Regions from separate parts of the Bacillus mesophilum genome, predicted to be linked through region 4. Evidence: predicted binding sites of a transcription regulator. Region 4 holds the regulator's gene; each other region holds the start of a gene.
What was found. The regulator Rex, encoded in region 4, represses fermentation and respiration genes when NADH is low (regulators of the CRP and FNR family bind a similar motif). The targets are predictions, from matches to a motif close to TTGTGAAATATTTCACAA.
Positions count from the first base shown of each region.

Region 1: a site for Rex is predicted at 3,013-3,030, ahead of arcA (arginine deiminase). Genes of this name have one in related genera too.
Region 2: a site for Rex is predicted at 3,076-3,093, ahead of F7732_RS18360 (formate/nitrite transporter family protein). Genes of this name have one in related genera too.
Region 3: a site for Rex is predicted at 2,839-2,856, ahead of qoxA (cytochrome aa3 quinol oxidase subunit II). Genes of this name have one in related genera too.

Region 1 is NZ_WBOT01000001.1:806,973-812,126, reverse strand. It holds gene F7732_RS04015 (CBO0543 family protein) at 1-129, opposite strand, end outside; gene F7732_RS04010 (L-threonine 3-dehydrogenase) at 491-1,432, opposite strand; gene F7732_RS04005 (glycine C-acetyltransferase) at 1,636-2,826, opposite strand; gene arcA (arginine deiminase) at 3,138-4,370, shown strand; gene F7732_RS03995 (serine hydrolase domain-containing protein) at 4,418-5,154, opposite strand, start outside.
Region 2 is NZ_WBOT01000007.1:67,501-72,654, reverse strand. It holds gene F7732_RS18375 (ATP-binding cassette domain-containing protein) at 1-672, shown strand, start outside; gene F7732_RS18370 (hypothetical protein) at 644-1,375, shown strand; gene F7732_RS18365 (hypothetical protein) at 1,372-1,968, shown strand; gene F7732_RS18360 (formate/nitrite transporter family protein) at 2,227-3,045, opposite strand; gene F7732_RS18355 (VOC family protein) at 3,369-4,214, shown strand; gene F7732_RS18350 (D-serine ammonia-lyase) at 4,279-5,154, shown strand, end outside.
Region 3 is NZ_WBOT01000010.1:41,779-46,932, reverse strand. It holds gene qoxB (cytochrome aa3 quinol oxidase subunit I) at 1-1,720, opposite strand, end outside; gene qoxA (cytochrome aa3 quinol oxidase subunit II) at 1,784-2,722, opposite strand; gene F7732_RS23315 (hypothetical protein) at 3,203-3,331, shown strand; gene F7732_RS20360 (beta-propeller domain-containing protein) at 3,547-5,154, shown strand, end outside.
Region 4 is NZ_WBOT01000009.1:4,018-9,171, reverse strand. It holds gene groL (chaperonin GroEL) at 1-772, opposite strand, end outside; gene groES (co-chaperone GroES) at 829-1,113, opposite strand; gene F7732_RS19770 (CPBP family intramembrane glutamic endopeptidase) at 1,454-2,182, shown strand; gene F7732_RS19765 (YdiK family protein) at 2,179-2,385, shown strand; gene F7732_RS19760 (redox-sensing transcriptional repressor Rex) at 2,443-3,087, opposite strand; gene moaC (cyclic pyranopterin monophosphate synthase MoaC) at 3,112-3,597, opposite strand; gene F7732_RS19750 (ABC-F family ATP-binding cassette domain-containing protein) at 3,763-5,154, shown strand, end outside.

The sequences.
Region 1 (5,154 bases), on a different contig from region 4:
CGCCAGGGCGATCCACCATTGCCATGTAAACAAGAATGCATTATTCACTGCTTCCATTGTTAACCTATTTGCTTCAACAATATGTTCCGATGCTTTATCAATTTGTTTTAAACCTTCCTGATAAGTCATACATACCATCCCTCTTACTTTAAATGATCTCAAGTCCGTAATAAAATGCTTTTTTTGAACCATTGATCCTTAATATTTTCCAATTTCCTTTTATTCATTCGTAATTACAGGATGATATGGAAGTGATCAGGGAATTAATTATTTTTAACTTGAAGGAGACATCTTCAATTGGCAGATGGAATGAAGTTAATTTGTCATAACAACAATTAACCTGGGTTCTTCTGCCCTATCGAAATGCTGCTAATACGGCACTCTATAAAAAAAACAGGGTGACAATCCCTTTTGTCACCCTGTTATATTTCTATTCTATTTTGTATCATTACACTCATCTTTGAATGGTTTTACCCCTGAATAAGATTATTTATTTTTGTTTAAGTTTATCCAGCATATTCTCTGTCATCTTCCCTAAGTCAAAGTTGGCTTTGAAACCCCATTCTTCGACTGCGGCAGAGTCATCAATGGAATTTGGCCAGCTATCAGCGATGCTTTGGCGAATAGGGTCAACCTTATATGAGATTTCAAAATGAGGAATATGTTTTCTAATTTCTGCAGCAATCTGCTCAGGTTCAAAGCTCATCGCAGTAACGTTAAACGAATTTCGGTGCTTAAGCTTACTTGGATCGGCCTCCATTAATTGAACGATTGCATCCAAAGCATCTGGCATATACATCATATCCATATATGTTCCTTTATCAATATAGGAAGTATATTTGCCATTCTTAACTGCTTCATAGTAGATTTCCACAGCGTAGTCTGTTGTACCGCCGCCTGGAGGAGTGACATATGAAATTAAACCAGGAAAACGCAATCCTCTTGTGTCCACTCCGAACTTATGAAAATAATAATCTGACAACAATTCTCCAGCTACCTTATTTACTCCATACATCGTTGTTGGTCGATGTATAGTATCCTGAGGTGTTCGATCTTTAGGAGTTGATGGTCCGAATGCACCAATTGAGCTTGGTGTGAAGAATTGGGCTTTTAATTCTCTCGCCGTCTCAAGAGCGTTCATCAGTCCGCCCATGTTTAGATTCCAAGCAAAAACAGGGTTTGCTTCCGCTGTTGCCGACAACAGGGCAGCCATATGGATTACACTATCAACATTGTATTTTTTTGCAACCTCTAACATCGTTCGTGCATCCGTCACGTCTACCATTTCAAAAGGACCAGACAAAGCAGCTTCTGTTTCATTTTTTCTTATATCCGTTGCGATAACTTGATCTGCACCATAAATTTCTCTCAATTTCACTGTAAGCTCTGAACCAATTTGCCCTAATGCCCCAGTAATCATTATTCGTTTCATACTCATCCCCCAGCCCTTTCTAATGAAGACAAAGCCCTATAGCTTTATTGATTTTAACAAACTTTTGTTCTTTATTCTTTGATGACAGTTCCAAGGAATTGATCCTTTGAATATTTGGAAGGAAAAGTAACGAGGAAATTCCAGTCGCTTCCTTTTCAGTTAGAGGGAAGGATTATCAATGTTCCTTCCCTTCACCATTTTCTTTAAATCAATCCCATTTCCTTTCCTGCTTTTTCATAAATTCCAAGTGCTTCATCAAGCATTTCAGTTGTATGTGCAGCAGAAGGCATATTTCTTACACGGCCTGTTCCTCTTGGTACAGTCGGAAACACGATCGATTTTGCATAAACACCCTTTTCATTTAGGCGCTTGCTGAACTCCTGCGTTTTTACTTCGTCTCCGATAATGCATGGTGTTATTGGTGTTTCACTTTCTCCAATGTCAAAGCCAAGCTTTTTCAGGCCATCCTTAAGGTAATTGGCATTTTCCCATAGCTTTTCATTTAGCTCGGTGCTCTCCATTAAAATTTCAATGGATTTAATACATGCAGCAATATCTGCAGGTGTTAAAGATGTGGAGAATAAGAATGGTCTGCTGCGGACCTTTAACCAATCAATTAACGATTGCTTTCCGGCAACATAGCCGCCTACAACCCCAATTGCTTTTGAAAGTGTCCCAATTTGGAAATCAATTTTATCGGATAAACCAAAATGCTTAACAGTACCCGCTCCTTTGCCCAGAACGCCTGAACCATGTGCATCATCAACATATGTAATTAAGTCAAACTCTTCTGCAATCTCCACAATCTCTGGCAGCTTCGCAATGTCACCGTCCATGGAGAAAACGCCATCTGTAATCACCATGATCTTATTATAAAGACCTGACTCGGTTGCTTCTTTTGCCTTCGTACGTAAATCATCCATATCTGAATGATTGAATCTAATGATTTTTGCTTTTGATAGACGGCAGCCGTCAATGATAGAAGCGTGGTTTAATTCATCAGACAAAATGGCATCATTTTTGTCCATTACAGCTGAAATAGCAGCCATATTGCAATTAAATCCTGATTGATAAGCAATTGCTGCTTCGGTATACTTAAATTGTGCAAGTTTTTCTTCAAGCTCCAAATGGATATCGAGCGTACCGTTTATCGTTCTAACAGCCCCTGCTCCTACACCATATTTTTCTACAGCTTCTCTTGCAGCTTTCTTTAATCTTTCATCTGTTGCCAGTCCTAAATAATTATTAGAAGATAAATTAATGAGTTCTTTCCCATTAATTTTGATCTTTGGACCATTTGGACTCTCCAATGGATCAATTACATTATATAAACCTCTGCCTTTTAGATCATTTAAATTTTCATCAAGGAATGAATCTAATTTTTTGCTTGTCATAATTTAGCCTCCATTCGATCTTTTTTATAAAAATAATACATTTGTCCTCTCTTGAAGGACAGTGAAAACCTTATATTGTTGAGCATTTCCACTTATAACTTTATCATATTTTTTTGTTTTGTACATATATAGCGGACATAAATTTTTGAGACTTATGCATGATTTTACGCTCCCATCCCATACTATTGGTGAAAATATTCGCTTTTATCCTTCGAAGGAGGGGGTGAATATTTATACATGTAATTGATCTGTTTACTCTACCAATTTGAAGGGAACGGCTCAAATAGAAAGAAATTAGGAGGAAATATAGAATGCAGCAGCAATTAAATGTAACTTCAGAAATCGGTAGACTTAAAACAGTTATGCTACATAGACCAGGATTAGAAATCGAGCATTTAATGCCACAATACTTAGAAAGACTATTATTCGATGATACTCCTCACCTTCCCATCATTCAAAAAGAACATGACTATTTTGCACAACAATTAACGAATAGAGACATCGAAGTTTTATATCTTGACGTTTTAATGAAAGAAGCCGTACAGAATCAGGATGCAAGGCAATATTTTATGCATGAGATCTTAAAAGATGGCTTGGAAAACTTAGACGGCTCATACGACAGTGTAAAAGAGTACTTTCAATCATTAGAAGGAGACGAGCTCGTCAGTATTGTCATGTCAGGAGTGCCTAAATCGAAAATTCCGAAAAGCAAGCAAGTGCACCTGCATGAAATAACAAATGAGCACTATCCGTTTTATTTAGATCCGATGCCAAATCTTTATTTTACGAGAGATCCAGCAGCGGTCATTGGGAATGGGCTTTCCATTAATCGTATGTATGAGCCTGCCAGAAGGCGTGAGTCCATCTTTGTTGATACGATTATGAAGTATCACCCCCGCTTTCGAGATGCTCAAACACAAACGTACTTCTCCAGGAATGATGTTTATTCAATGGAGGGCGGCGATCAGCTTGTTTTAAGCAGTGAAGTTTTAGCAATTGGCGTAAGTGCAAGAACAACTGCTCAAGGAATTGAAAAATTAGCATCAGAAGTATTTAAGCAGAACAATACCTTTAAGAAGGTAATGGCAGTTGAGATTCCGAAAAAGAGAGCTTATATGCATTTAGATACTGTGTTTACAATGGTTGATTATGACAAATTCACCTATCATCCCGGCATTGAAAGTGAAGAAGGCGGACTTAATATTTATATTCTTGAAAAAACAAGCGAAGAAGGCGAATTTGCGATTTCCAGGAAATCTGATTTAACAAGTGCATTAAAGGAAGTGTTAAATCTTAAAGAAATCACGTTAATTCCCTGTGGAGGCGGATGTCCGATCGCAGCTGCCCGGGAGCAATGGAATGATGGGTCTAATACACTTTCCATCGCACCAGGCGTTGTTGTTACCTACGACCGCAATACGGTCACCAATAAAGTTCTCCGTGAGCATGGAATTGAAGTCATCGAAATTGAAAGCTCAGAGCTATCGAGAGGAAGAGGCGGCCCTAGGTGTATGAGTATGCCGCTGGTTAGAGAGAATTTATAAGAAAAGCAAGGGATTCTTATGATTGGGAGTCCCTTGCTTTTTTATGTTTAATTTGCTGTTGAACTGCTCTTATCTTTAGAAAAAAAGAACTTTAATGGGATTACTGCATGTAATAAAAATAGAAACATTAAGGAATATACTAAAAAAGCTAAATCAGGTGCGAATATTTGAAAGCTTCTCCACGGAATTTGCTGTGTCATTACAATCATTGGAATGGCACCAATGGCAATAAACAAAAACATCGAGGAGAAAATATAGGACAGATATCTTTTCTTTGTTTGATTCTTTCGCATAATTCGCATGATAGCTAAAATAACAAGGAAAAAAATGATGGCAAGCAGTATCCATTGAAATAAATGAGACTGCTCTGGCAATGCATCTGTATGATCATGGATTAGTAAATCCCGAATTCCATTCATCATAAAGTAAACTTGTGGATCTTCTAATGAGTGATACTTATTTGTTAATAGTATAGCAGCCTGATGTATTTCCGGCCGAAAATACATCTCAGCTCTATAATCGCGGGTAGCGCCTCCATGAAATAAGAATCTTCCTTCTTCGTTAAAATGCCAGCCAATCCCATACGAATTTCCATCTTCAGGCAGTGAAGTGAAAAGCTTCATACCTTCTTCAGATATTATATTCTTGTTCCCCTCTAATAAAAATGTTAGAAATTTTGTTAGGTCATTTGCCGTAGATACAATATATCCGTAAGGCGCTCCCGCTTGATCATATAAAAATTTACTTTTAACCGGCTTGCCGAACCATGACTCAAAACCAGCAA
Region 2 (5,154 bases), on a different contig from region 4:
AATTCCATATTTGCAGATGATCGAATGGGGTTTTCGTCTGCTCTAAAGCTCGGTGATATTTTAGATGCAGGAGCAGTCTTTTATCCAAATTGGGATCAGGATTTGGCACATCGGCTATTTGAGTATTTTCAGTTTGATTATGATGGCTATCATAACAGGCTTTCGAAAGGTCGAATGAGCACGTTTAACATGATTGTGGGCATTTCATCAAGGTGTCCCCTAACTATATTTGATGAACCAACAACAGGCATGGACGCATCGACTAGAAAAGATTTCTACCGGGCTGTCTTAAGAGATTATCTTGATTTTCCTCGGACAATCCTTGTTTCAAGCCATCATTTGGAAGAACTGGAGGATATTTTAGAGGATGTCCTTATTTTAAATAACGGTAGAGTTCACTCTCATATGCCGATATCCGATTTAAAGGAATGGGGCCTAGCGGTGAAAGGAAAGCGTGAAGATGTTTCACATTGGCTGGAGGATCAAGAAGTCATTTACCACAAGTCTGCGGGCGATGATTTTGATTATGTCATTGTGAAAAATCAAGGACAGTCCCAAACTGTACCTGGACTCGTTTTTTCATCTGTATCTGCAACCGAAATGAGTATTCATTTAACAGGTATGTCGAAAGGGGGAATTGACCATGTCTTCGCAAGCCGCGAAATTAAGTAATATTGTCAAGAAGCAATACTTTTTTAAATTTAAATCTAATTTAGATGTGTTCAGCTCACTCGTATTCATACAACTGATTGCTGTTGTGTTTTCTTTCAATTCTACCAGCAGTATGGGTGGTTCTGATGGGTTATTTTCATATAATATACGTTCCTATTCCGCTGATGTTATTATTGCCTTTACATTTTTATGGGTTTTTATTGCAGCCATCACCATGACAACAAAGCACAACCGATATGCTGATTTCTCATTTGTGGCGAGCCGGGTTTCAGGCAGCTTGTCTAACATTTTTTTTCTGCTGACACTTAGCGGGATTGGGAGTATTTTTGCTGGAATGGCTGGGTTTCTGCCTAGGGCATTTGCCTTGCGTTTCTCTGACGAGGTGTACTATGAAACTTCGTTTTCACTGAATGCCTTTTTAATCAGTATTGCGGCTTCATTCCTTTATATGATGTTGTTTAGTGCAGCCGGTTATTTTATTGGGGCATGTGTGCAAATCAATAAATTATTTATTCTATTGTTCGTGGGACTGCTGATCAGCTTCGGCAGTAACGCTTTTTCCATAAGTATTCCGCAAGGCTTTATTGAATTCTTTGCATTTGAGGCACAGTTCTGGTTCTTTGCGGCTAAGGTGCTTTGTGTCAGTACGTTGTTTTACACAGCAGCCACGATGATCTTTGCAAAATTGGAGGTGAGAAAATGAGATCATGGAGAAAAAAGAAAAAACTCACTCATTGGCTTCTCATTGCTTACTCCATTGTATTGATTGCCAGTATGGCATTGGTTCTTTTAATGAATGATAACCTGACATTATCAAAAGCTGAAACGGAATTATTTGGTGTGGAAAGTGAATTATTGTCAGGGAACTATCAGGAAATTGATGAGCAATATAAAACAGTGGAGTATCATTTTGATTATGAGGAAGACACTTTAGAACTGACTTCACAATATCCGGAAAATTCACTGTTTATTCTGAAAGAGAAACAAGAGCAGGATCAAAAAGTGGATGTAACTATTTTCGGACCCTATGCTCAAATTAACCAGTATGATGTAAGTGATCAGATGGCAACTCTCCAAGCTGAAATTCAAGACAAAGAACTAGCCATTTCCATAACTGGCAGGAACTATCTTGACATGAATCTAGTCACAACTAACTTTACTAGCAACCAATTTCTGAGTGAGGAAGGTATAGGTAGAGATTTTGCTTACAATGTACCCATCATATACATCCAGCTGCCGCCAAACATCAACATTAACCACGGACCGGAGATCCACACAAGAACAGTACAAAAGTAAGTAACGTGGGGGAGGGTACAACTAAACCCTCCCCGTATTTATATAAGCATCAGTATCTTTGGATGCTATTCCTTATACAAAGTAGTTCCCTGCTATCCTTATTGAAAATCCTCAGCTCCCATCAAAAACCTGAGAAATCCCTGTAGCTACAAGGAAGTAAGACAAATTAAAAAGCCGTTTCCATTTTATTATGGAAGCCGGCTTTTAGTGGTGAATGGAATAGTTTTGTTATGCTCGATTTAATCAGAGGCGATGATTTTAAGAGGCATCATGATGTTTTATCTCAGTTTGATGAATCTGCAAAGGCTCTCTTTTGAATTTATAGGCCATCCAATACGCAAAGCCAATAAAGATTGAGCCGCCAACAGCATTGCCTAAATAAACAGGGATGAAATTTTCGATATAGCTTGCCCATGAAAGATGTCCGGCAAAAATAGCAGCTGGAATGACAAACATGTTAGCAACGACATGCTGGAATCCAATTGCAACAAAGGCCATGGTCGGAAACCAGATTCCAAGTATTTTTCCTGTTGTGTCTTTGGCGCCGTAGGATAGCCAAACGGCAGCCGCCACTAGCCAGTTGCAGCCGATTCCGGAGATAAAAGCAGGCAGGAAAGCGGCCTCTACTTTATGTTCAGCAATGCTAACCGTTTTTTCAAGAAATACGCCGCTCTCTGTCAGCCCGGCAATATGGCCGAAAAAGTAAGCAACGAACAATGCGCCAGCAAAATTGCTGACAGTCACTAGTCCCCAGTTCTTTGCGACAGAAGCGACCGACACTTTCTTTGCCATACTAGCGAGAGGAAGAACCATCATATTTCCGGTGAGCAGCTCACCGCCGGCAATTAATGTTAGGATAAGACCAATTGGAAAGAGAGCGGCACCCAAAAATGAGCTGATTCCAGCTAGATCGCCAGCTAATGGTGCAGTCACACGAATATAAAGCAGATAGCCTAGCGCAATAAATGCGCCAGCTTGAAATCCCAAAATCAGTGTTCTCATAATAGGATAATCTGCTTTTTTTACACCCATATCAACTGAATAACTTGCAATTTCATCTGGTTTATAAAAAGACATATCGGAAAACCTCCGGTAATAAGTGAAATGCTGTGAAGTACATCACATATACCTATAGTTTAATGCAAAGATTTCCATAATGATGTGAACGTTTTAGCACTGTTTGTAAAACGCTTACATTTAAAACTATATGGGCAGAGTAAACATAGGATTTCTTATTAAAGTGCAATAGACAAGAAACATTTGTGAGTGTATAAAGCAGCATAGTTATATTTATCACAGGAAAAATCATACTTGGGTTCCAGAGGCTGTATATTGACATTTGTTAATTTCGAAAATATAATAACTTACATAAAGTAAGTATATGAGAAGGAGAAAATAATATGAAATTTCACGAGGCTCCACATGTTTATGTTAGCCAAGTTCAATTAAAGGTTCAGGATTTGCAAAGATCACTGGCATTCTATCAGGACATTTTAGGTTTAAAAGTTATAGAGAAATCGGAGGAAATCGTTCGTTTGTCTGCTGATGGTAAGACAGGGCTTATTACATTAACTCAGCCAAGCACCATTTCCCCAAAGCAAAACAGAACAACAGGTTTATATCACTTTGCACTCCTTCTTCCAGAGCGCAGAGACCTGGCAGCCGTTATTCGTCATTTAATCAGTACAGGCTATCCGCTGCAAGGGGCATCTGATCATCTAGTGAGTGAAGCCCTTTACCTGGCTGATCCTGATGGAAATGGAATTGAAATTTATCATGATCGTTCATCAGAAGGCTGGGAGTGGAAAGATGGAGAGGTTGTCATGGCAACAAATGCCATGGATGTAGAAGGTGTTTTATCAGAATGGGATGGAGCATCTTGGAGCGGTCTGCCCGCTGGAACGATCATGGGGCATATCCATCTGCACGTTTCAGAATTCCATAAGACTAAAGAGTTCTATTTAGAAGGTCTTGGATTTGAAACGGTTTGCACTTATGGAGGGCAGGCACTTTTCATTTCAACTGGTGGATATCATCACCATATCGGGTTAAATACTTGGAATGGGATTGGAGCTCCAGCTCCGCTTGAAGATCATGCCGGAATGGAATCTTTTACACTCGTATTCCCGAATGAAGAGGAACGGCAAGCCGCTGTTAAGAGGCTAAATATGCTTGGAGCAGCCGTAGCTGAAATGGATGGGCAGTATACTGTAAAAGACCCTTCTGGCACAAAAATGAACTTTTAACCTTGCCCGAACCCGCTTTCTCATTGTATGTTAGTAGCAAAATGAGCGCCGCGGAGGGGAAAATATGGATGACATCACTATTGCTGATCTTGAAAGTAAGTATCCACTGATAAAGAATTTACGTGTGTATAGAGAAACAGCTTGGGAGAACCTCAATTATCGAAACGAGCTGCCGGAAGATCTTGGGCTGTCGGATATTGAAGACGCTGAAAAAAGGTTACGAAGGTTTGCCCCATTTATAGAAAAGGTTTTTCCAGACAGCAGAAAGAGCGGAGGCATAATAGAGTCTCCTCTTATTAAGATGGAAAACATGGCGATTGAATTGGCTGATTCTTTTGGCATAAAGATACCAGGTGAGCTGCTATTAAAATGTGACAGTCATTTGCCAATCTCTGGTTCGATAAAAGCTCGGGGCGGCATTTACGAGGTGCTGAAGCATGCGGAAGATCTTGCACTGAAGCATCAATTACTAAACCAACATGACAATTATGAGGTATTTGCAAGTGCAGCTTTTAGGCAATTTTTTTCGCAGTATAGCATTGCCGTTGGCTCTACCGGAAATTTAGGACTGAGTATTGGAATTATGGGGGCAGAACTGGGCTTTAATGTATATGTTCATATGTCAGCTGATGCGAAGCAATGGAAAAAGGATTTGCTGCGGACAAAAGGTGCCAGCGTTATTGAGCATAGTGGTGATTTTAGTGAAGCGGTCGCTACAGGACGGGCACAGGCGGAGCGGGATGATCATATGTACTTTGTTGATGACGAAGATTCCAAGCATCTATTTCTTGGATATGCAACTGCAGCACTTCGGCTGCAAAAACAGCTGGATCACCAGGGGATCGCAATTGACCGTGAAAACCCTCTTTTTGTTTATCTTCCATGTGGCGTAGGCGGAGGACCAGGTGGTGTTACTTTTGGACTGAAAAAAGTTTTCGGC
Region 3 (5,154 bases), on a different contig from region 4:
GTTCACCTTTAAACAGCTTGTGGCCTTTCTTTTTAGCATCCCAGAATGCTTCAGTTGAATCAACATTTGGAACAATTGCAAAGTTATATTCCGGTACTGGACTATGTGTAGCCCATTCAAGTGATCTTGCATCCCATGGATCTGAACCGATGTCTCTTGGAGCGTAACGAATACTATAGTAAATATTATAGACAATCAACGCAAAACCGATTGCAAGGCCGGCTGCTCCAACAAAAGAAATCATATTCCACATTGTAAAGCCTGCTTGTTCAGAATATGTGTACATTCTTCTTGCCTGACCATCCAGACCAGAGAAGAACATTGGAATGAAAGCAACAAGTGTACTGATGGAAATAATCCAGGCACTTAATTTTCCAAGTCTTTCGTTTAACATAAAGCCAAACATTTTTGGCCAGTAATAAGTTAAACCTGCAAGCATAGCGAATACTACGCCTGGAATAATAACTAAATGGAAGTGAGCAACTAAGAACATTGTGTTGTGATACTGATAGTCAGCTGCTGACATTCCGAGCATTACTCCGGTAACTCCGCCGATTGTAAATAGCGGAATGAATAGCAGGGAATAAAGCATTGGTGTCGTAATAACAATTTTTCCTTTCCAGAGTGTAAACAGCCAGTTAAAGATCTTTACACCTGTTGGAACGGCAATGGCCATTGTTGTAATTGAGAAGATACTGTTAACAAACGCACCTTGACCCATTGTAAAGAAGTGGTGAACCCAAACAAGGAACGAAAGCAATGAAATAATAACCATTGATGCGACCATTGATTTGTAGCCGTAAAGGTTTCTGCGCGCGAAAGTTGAAATGATCTCACTATATATACCAAACGCAGGCAATACTAAAATATATACTTCAGGATGTCCCCAAACCCAGAACAGGTTGGCCCATAACATGTCCATTCCGCCATTATTCGTTGTAAAGAAATTAGAAGCGAATAGACGGTCAAGTGTACCCATTGCAAGAGCAACTGTTAGTACTGGGAATGCAAAAACGATAATAATATTTGTGATAAAAGCTGACCATGTGAACATAGGCATTTTCATTAAAGTCATGCCTGGTGCTCTCATTTTTAAGATGGTTGTCATAAAGTTGATCCCTGTTGCCAGAGTACCGATCCCAGCAATCTGCAGGGCAATCATATAATAGTTCGTCCCGACTGACTCACTAAACTCGGTTCCTGCTAACGGGAAGTACGAAGTCCAGCCTGCGTCAGGTGAACCGCCGATTACGAATGAGATGTTAAAGAGCATTGCTCCCATGAAAAATAACCAAAAACTTAAAGCATTCAAACGTGGGAAAGCGACATCTCTCGCACCAATTTGCAAAGGTACAACAAAGTTCATCAGTGCCATAATAAATGGCATTACCATGAACATAATCATAACAACTCCGTGAGTTGTGAATATTTCATTATAGTGCTGTGCATCTAATAATTTGTTCTCCGGCATTGACAGCTGAGCTCTCATCATGATCGCATCAGCGCCACCGCGGAACAGCATAAGAAGCGCAGAAATTAAATACATTATACCGATTCGTTTATGGTCAACAGTTGTTAACCATTCGCGCCATAAATAACCCCATTTTTTAAAGTAAGTTAATCCAGCGATGATAGCAATTACGGTTAATCCAATAGCGACCATGGAAGCGTATATTGCTGGGCTTGGATGCGGTATGGCGAATCGTTCAAAGAATTCCATACGATTTTATCTCCTTTCACGTATAACAAACAAGTTTACTAGCTTTAAATATTTATCTGCATATTAATGATGATGTTCAGATTCCTCGTGATCGTGGTCCTCATGATCATGATCTTCATGATTTTCTTCATCAGAATCGTCTTCGTTACCAGATGATCCGTGATTATGTCCGCCATGTTCACCTTCAGGAGCTGGACGGAAGTCAAGATGTGTACCAGTAAAAGTTAATTGACCAAGATGACCTGGTTCAAGTAGTTCATCAAACTTTTCTTCAGTAATAGGTGAAGCTGTATCTTTCACTTCTTCTACCCAGTCGTCAAATTCGTTTTGAGGCATTGCTGTAACATTAAATGTATTCTCAGCAAAGCCTTTACCATTAAAGTTAGCATTTCTTCCCATATATTCACCAGGGACATCTGCAGCAAGATGCAAAGTGTTAACCATATCGGACATTGCATATTTTTGTCCGCCTAATTGCGGAATCCAGAAACTGCTGATTGTTCCAAAAGAGTATAATTTGAATTCTAGAGCACGGTCAGTTGGAACGTATAGGTAATTTACCGTTTCAATTCCTTCTTCTGGGTAGCTGAAATGCCACTTCCATGCTGAAGATGATGCATAAACAACTAAAGGTTCTTTATCTTCATATCCCGCTGGAGTTGCTTCGACTTTATAGTTGCTTTGCACAGACATAAAAGAGAGGACAGCAACAATCAGGACAGGAATACCAACACAGATTGATTCAACGAGTATGCTGCCTTCAATATGCGGCGGTTCATAATCTTCTTTTTGCTTTGAAGCTCTGTATTTAATTAACATGTAGGCCAAAATACCAAACACAGCCAATACGATAAATAACATGATACTAGCTGAGATGATAATGTCATTTGCCTGTGTTGCTGCTTGCGGGCCTTTTGGATCCAGAACAATTAATTGTTCACACCCTGTAAGCACTGTGGCAATAGTAATAACTAGAAAGAGGATTGCCGATTTAAGTTTCATTATTGTGCTCCTTTCATCAATCAATGAATGAAATATAATTTTCATCATTACTAAACTATATATTGTTCACATTAACAGTCTCTATATTAGTCTCATATAATGTTAATTACAATCATTTGTGATTTGTGTCACAAAATGTTCATGATTAGAAGACGTGTTTTTGTCACAAAAAGTTCATAAATAGACTAGTAAATGATTGGTAACTCCTATTTTTTATTAGTATTTTTGATAAAGCTAGAGTAGTATAAACACTTTTAACCCATATTGTAAGTAGAGCTAAAATTTTTTTACTATAATTCATTCCATGTAAAAATTCTTTTTATGGCAGTTTATATGTGTACATATATGGGTAAAATATTTTCAACTATGTATACCCCCAGAAAAAGGTCCTTAACCTCGAATTGTATTGTAAATGAAAAGTTTAATTTATTGTCACAATATATTTTTTAATGGGGCATTTATGTTACAAGGAGTCTGATTATGAAAATCTTTAATGCGGACATAGACCAAATATTAGATGATACATCCGATATGGCTGATGAAGATCTTTCTCATCTAATCAGACATATAGAAATAGATCTTTTACTTGATCGTACACAAGATTGGTAATACATATTAAGATTAAGGATTCTAATTGGAAGGAGCTTCGGTAATCACGAGGCTCTTTTTTTAATGCTAAGCAAAGAAATAGCATAAAGAAAATAAAAAGTGGAGTACATGGAATTCAATTATATAAGACTTAATAAAGCCGCTAAGAAATCTTTAGCTTCACTGTAACCATCTTCCAATTGTTCTCGTCAAAAGGAATAAAGGGGGAAATGGCGATGAAAAAGATATGGATTATTATGAGCATTTTGCTTCTTGTTCCTGCGGCAATAGCTGCTGTTATTATGAGCACGCAGCTAAAGGTTGTCAGCCAGATTGAAAATGAAAATGTGGAGGTACTCAGCAATAAAACGTGGAAGATTTATTTTTCACGAAAGTTAGATCAAAAAACAGTTAATTCACAAACTGTATCTGTCATTAACGATCAAGGTGAGAAACAAGATATTGACATAAACTTAAGTGATGATCAAAAGAGCATCATTGTTAAACCTCCCGAATCAGGCTTTAAAGCAAGAACAGGTTCATACAAGCTATTACTGACAGAGGGCATTCAATCAGTGAACGGAAGAAAATTAGCTCATCAAACAGAACAGCTTTTTAATGTCGAGCTTACATTGCCAAAAGCTGATTCAGTTGCTCAAATAAATGACCATTTCCTTACACTGTTAGAAGATAAAGGGCGTTCAAATGGACCTGGATTATACAGCAGTTCAGGTTCTACAGAGTTCAGCAATATGGAAAGCAGCGGGGAAGGAGGACAGTATTCTAAAACAAATATCCAAGTTGATGGAGTTGATGAAGCCGATGCGGTAAAAACTGATGGTCAATACATTTACCGGGCAGCAGATGGCGAAGTGCAAATTGTATCTGCTCATCCAGTTAATGAAATGGAAGTCATGTCTGTGCTGAAGTTCACTCATGATTTTAGTCCGCATTCTCTGTTTCTGCATGAAAACCAGCTTGTTGTTTTAGGACACAGTTATACAGAAAATAAAAAGGGTGCTGAAAACAAAGTTCAAGACATTTCTTTTCCCGCATATTATCAAAGTGTAAAAGCAATTGTTTATGATATCGAAAATAAAAAACAACCAAAAGTAACAAGAGAAGTTGAAGTGGAGGGTTCCTTGACAGCAGCAAGGATGAAGGAAGGAAAGGTATTTATGGTTACAAATCAATATCCAGATATTTGGATCTTAGAGGAGAACCCAGATATGGACCTTCGACCAATTTTTAAAGATACTGCAAAAGCGGAATCCTTTCAGCGTGTGGATTTGAAAAATATCAATTATATACCAGAATCAAAAGATCAAAACTTCACAAATATTGCTGTCTTTGATTTGAAGCAAAATACCAAAGAGGCAGTAATATCCTCATTTATTGGCAGCGGTGACAATATGTATATGTCAAAAGATTATCTTTATATGGCTTCGGCTGATTATTCATTAATGCCACTGCGTGAAGAGAGCTTTGAAGATTTTAGTCCGGATACAACGATTTATAAATTTAAGTTTGAAGGTCTAAAAGCCGTTATGATGGCGAGCGCCGAAATAAACGGCACCATTTTGAATCAATTTTCAATGGATGAGCATGATGGTTATTTCAGAATAGCAACAACAAAAGGGAATACTTTCAACGATTCCAGCCCTTCAGCTAATAATCTCTACATTTTAGACGAAAACTTAAATGAGACAGGTAATCTTGAGGACCTAGCGAGAGGAGAAAGAATATATTCCGCTCGATTCATGGGTGATAAGATATATATCGTTACTTTTAAAGAAACAGATCCATTGTTTGTTATAGACAGCAGTAATCCGAAGTCTCCTAAA
Region 4 (5,154 bases):
AAAGTGCTTCTCCTTCTACATCTTCAGCAACTAGTAATAATGGCTTACCTTGCTGTACAACTTGCTCAAGTACAGGAAGAACTTCTTGAATGCTGGAGATCTTCTTGTCAGTGATTAAGATGTATGGATTTTCTAACACAGCTTCCATTTTATCTGTGTCTGTAACCATGTATGCTGATGCATATCCGCGGTCAAATTGCATACCTTCAACCACATCAAGCTCAGTTGTGAAACCTTTAGATTCTTCAATTGTGATAACACCATCGTTGCCAACGCGCTCCATTGCTTCAGCGATTAATTGGCCAACTTCTTCGTCAGCAGCAGAGATTGCAGCAACCTGTGCAATGGACTCTTTGCCTTCAATTGGCTTAGAAATAGCTTTTAACTCTTCAACAGCTGTAAGAACCGCTTTTTCCATACCTTTGCGGATACCCATTGGGTTTGCGCCAGCTGTTACGTTTTTAAGACCTTCGCGGATCATTGCTTGAGCAAGAACCGTTGCAGTTGTAGTACCGTCACCAGCAACATCATTTGTTTTGCTTGCTACTTCTGCTACAAGCTTCGCACCCATGTTTTCGAATGCATCTTCAAGTTCGATTTCTTTCGCGATTGTCACACCGTCATTTGTAATTAACGGAGATCCGAATTTTTTCTCAAGAACCACGTTGCGTCCTTTTGGTCCAAGAGTTACTTTTACTGCATCTGCAAGTGTATCAACCCCGCGCAGCATAGAGCGGCGAGCTTCTTCACTGAATTTAATCTCTTTTGCCATTTGTAATAACCTCCTCAAAGATTTTAAATTAATATAAGTCTAAGTCTATTTTTGATTTATCCGATTACTGCGAGAATATCGTTTTCACGAAGAATTAAATATTCTTTGCCTTCGTATTTAACTTCAGTTCCAGCATATTTTGAGAAGATAATGCGGTCACCATCAGCAACTTCCAATGCAACACGCTCACCATTTTCAAGCACGCGTCCAGTACCAACCGCTACGACTTTGCCTTCCTGCGGCTTTTCCTTTGCAGAGTCTGGAAGCACGATACCGCTTGCAGTTTTTTCTTCAGTTTCAACAAGCTCGATAATAATTCGATCACCTAGTGGCTTTAACAAGTGAAACAACCTCCTCAATCATTATGTAGTGATTTATTTATTAGCACTCTATCGACTTGAGTGCTAACACATTTATTATATTAATAGTTCTGACTTTTATTTGCAAGCATGATGCTGTATTTTTCATAAAAAATTTTAGACTTTAAAAGGAAGTCTATTATTGCCTATGCCAGAGTCCAGAAAGATCCATTTCTGGCAACCTCTTCATTATATACATTCACATTCTTTTTATGCATAAAGGCTGTTCGGGGTAGCCTTCTATTTGAAAGAAGTCCCTCTTTATGAGTAAAATGGTTAAAAGAGCATATGCTTGATTCTATGTCATAAGGGAGATCATCATTTGAAAAAAGAATACTGGATTATTTTAATTGTGTATATTGCCATGCAGCTTTCCTCCATTGTCGGCTTGCCGCTTATGGTGTTTGGAAGTGAGCTTATAACTGGCACTAGAATGGATCAAGGTACGGCCGTGTCTTCTTGGCTTGTGATTAGCTTTTCTCTAGCCCTCATCATCATTCTTTTCCTGCTGCGAAAGGATATGAAAGTGGAGCGGAGTTTATCTGAGCAATCATCCGTTGTAAAATCGATCGCCTGGGCCATTGGCGGGGTGTTTTTAGCACTGATTGCACAGTCTGTTGCTGCAAATATTGAATATATGATTGGCATTGAAATGGGTTCAGAGAACACACAGCAAATCATGAGTATCATTGAAACGTCGTCAATTGTTATTCTTGTTGTGTCGATCATTGGACCGATTTTAGAAGAAATCATTTTCCGGAAGATTATTTTCGGCAGCCTGCATAAACGCTTTAACTTTTTCATATCAGCGCTCCTTAGCTCTGTCATCTTTGCGGCAGCACATACTGAATTTGAACATTTGCTTCTCTATTCAGCGATGGGGTTCACGTTTGCCTTTCTATATGTAAAAACAAAACGGATCCTTGTGCCGATCTTTGCTCACGTAGCCATGAATTCTCTTGTAGTCGTCATGCAGCTTAACATGGAAGAAATCGAAAAATGGCTGGAGGAAATGGAACATGTGGCAGCATTTATTGGAGGGTTACTATGAGAAGAACTCCTCTGTTTTCAGGCATCATTTATTTGATCCTTGGCATACTATTTGTCTACATCGCTATTCAAAGTCTTCAGCAAAACGGAGAGTGGGGATTCATGACAAACCTTCTCATTATCATTGCTACCTTTGACATTGGAGCTGGCCTCAAAATGATCAGCTTCCACTTTAAGCTTAAAAATCTTGAAAACAAAAAATGAGCCTGTATAAGGGCTCATTTTTATTTTGAACAAGACATGCTTTCCTGGAGGGATCTCCTACATATCTGCCGGGTAATGTTTTAAGAAATAAATTAATGATTGCAATTCCACGGCTAAGTCGATATGGTGAACCCTGATTGCTGGGGGCACAGTTAATCTAGCAGGAGTAAAGTTTAAAATTCCTTTTACTGTGCTTTGTGAAATTCTATCTGTAATCGTCTGAGCATGCTGAGAAGGTACAGTTAAGATCACAACTTGGATGTCATTTTCTTCAATGACCTTTTCAAGATCGTCCATATGATAAACGGATACATCCCCAATTTTTTGATTAACTTTATCGGGCGAAACATCGAAGCCCACTTCAATTTTTGTATTGTTGTTTTTTAAGAAATTATAGTTTAATAAAGCAGTCCCCAGATTACCAACACCAATTAAACCAACCTTTGTTACTTCATCTTGGTCGAGCGTTTTTCTAAAAAAGGACAGCAGGTAATTCACATTGTAGCCATAGCCTTTTTTTCCAAGTGCTCCAAAGTAAGAAAAATCCCTTCTGATCGTGGCAGAATCAACTTTTACAGCATCACTTAATTCCGCAGACGAAACCCGAAGCTTACCTGATGCATGCAGATTTTTTAAAAATCGATAATACAGCGGTAATCGCTTTGCAGTAGCCTGCGGAATTTTGGTTTGTTCTGTTGACATCATTGTACCTCCGTATTCTCCGTCCTACTCCGTTCTTTTAAAATCCCCATTTTTGCCGCCTGTTTTTTCTATTAAGTAGGTTTCCCCAATGATCATCCCTTTATCGACGGCCTTGCACATATCATATACAGTCAGCGCACAAGCTGAAGCAGCTGTTAACGCTTCCATTTCAACACCTGTGCTGCCTTTTGTTTTGGCAGTAGCCGTAATTTGCAGAATATGATCAGAATCTGTCAGCTTCCATTCAAAAGAAATGTCCACACTTGTAAGCATAATTGGGTGGCACATTGGAATAATGTCAGATGTTTTTTTACTTGCCATAATTCCGGCAACTTGTGCAACGGCTAATACGTCTCCTTTTTTCATACTGTTAGACGTAATCTTGTCGTATATGACCTCATTTACTTTTATACTTGAATGGGCAATAGCTGTGCGAACGGTTTCGGCTTTTTCGCCAATATCAACCATCTTAGCTCTGCCTTCTTCATTAAAATGCGTTAAATCTCCCATATACTAACACCTCACAACAGAATCATACACTATTTTAGGTGCATTTGTGTATAGTTTGTATTCATATTCACATATTTATTTGCAAATTTCTTCAAATAACGCCGGTTTATTGCCGAACCTCAGCGGAATACGATACACTTGTCTTATACTGCAGAGGTGAAAATCATGATACTATTACAAGTTAATCAGCTCAATAAAAGCTTTGGTGCTGATCCAATTTTAACGAATATAAAAATGGAAGTACAAACAAGAGACCGCATTGCGCTCGTTGGACGAAACGGAGCAGGCAAATCGACTTTATTAAAAATAATCGCTGGCCATATCTCTTATGACAGCGGGGAAATCATGAAGCCAAAGGAAGTTGAAATCGGCTATTTGGCGCAAAATACAGGACTTGAATCTGAGCTGACAATTTGGGATGAAATGCTGACCGTTTTTGCTTCTTTACAGCAGCAAGAAAAAGAATTGCGTTCATTAGAAGAAAAGATGTCTGATCCTAACGCAATGAGCAACGAAGAAATGTATAACCGCATTTTAAAAGAATATGATCGCCTTCAGGTCAGCTTTAAAGAGAATGGAGGCTACCAGTATGAAGCAGATATCCGCTCCATTTTACACGGCTTGAACTTTCATACCATAGGATATGATGCGAAAATATCATCCTTAAGCGGCGGACAGAAAACACGGCTTGCGCTCGGAAAGCTGCTCTTAACAAAACCTGATCTGCTTATTCTTGATGAGCCAACAAACCATTTGGACATCGAGACCCTTTCATGGCTCGAATTCTACCTGCAGAGCTATGAAGGAGCTATTTTAATTGTTTCGCATGATCGGTACTTCCTCGACAAGGTTGTTACACAGGTATATGAAATCTCACGTCATCAGATCAAAAGGTTCACCGGAAACTACAGCCGCTATTTAGATCAGAAAGCAGCAGATTTTGAACGTGATATGAAGCAGTATGAAAAGCAGCAGGAAGAGATCTCAAAGCTTCAGGATTTTATTCAGCGAAACCTAGCACGTGCCTCAACGACCAAAAGGGCACAGAGCCGCCGTAAACAATTAGAACGAATGGATGTAATGGATCGTCCCCTTGGCGATGAGAAATCAGCATCTTTTGGCTTTCAAATTGAAAGACAATCAGGCAATGATGTGCTGCAGGTTATGGATCTCGCTATTGGCTATGCAGGTGAAGCAGTTGCTGGAAACCTTTCTTTCCGGATTACTAGAGGAGACAGTGTCGCTTTAGTGGGACCTAATGGGATTGGGAAATCGACTTTGCTGAAGACTATTATTGAAAACCTTCCAGCCTTACAAGGGAAGATCCTGCACGGTTCTAATGTAACGATTGGGTATTATGATCAGCAGCAGGCAGAGCTTACATCCAATAAGCGAGTTTTAAATGAACTTTGGGACGATTATCCGCAAATGCTGGAAAAAGACGTTCGAACCGTTTTAGGTAACTTTCTTTTTTCAGGGGATGATGTATTAAAAACCGTGTCTACGTTAAGCGGCGGCGAAAAAGCGCGTCTTGCTTTAGCCAAATTAATGCTGCAA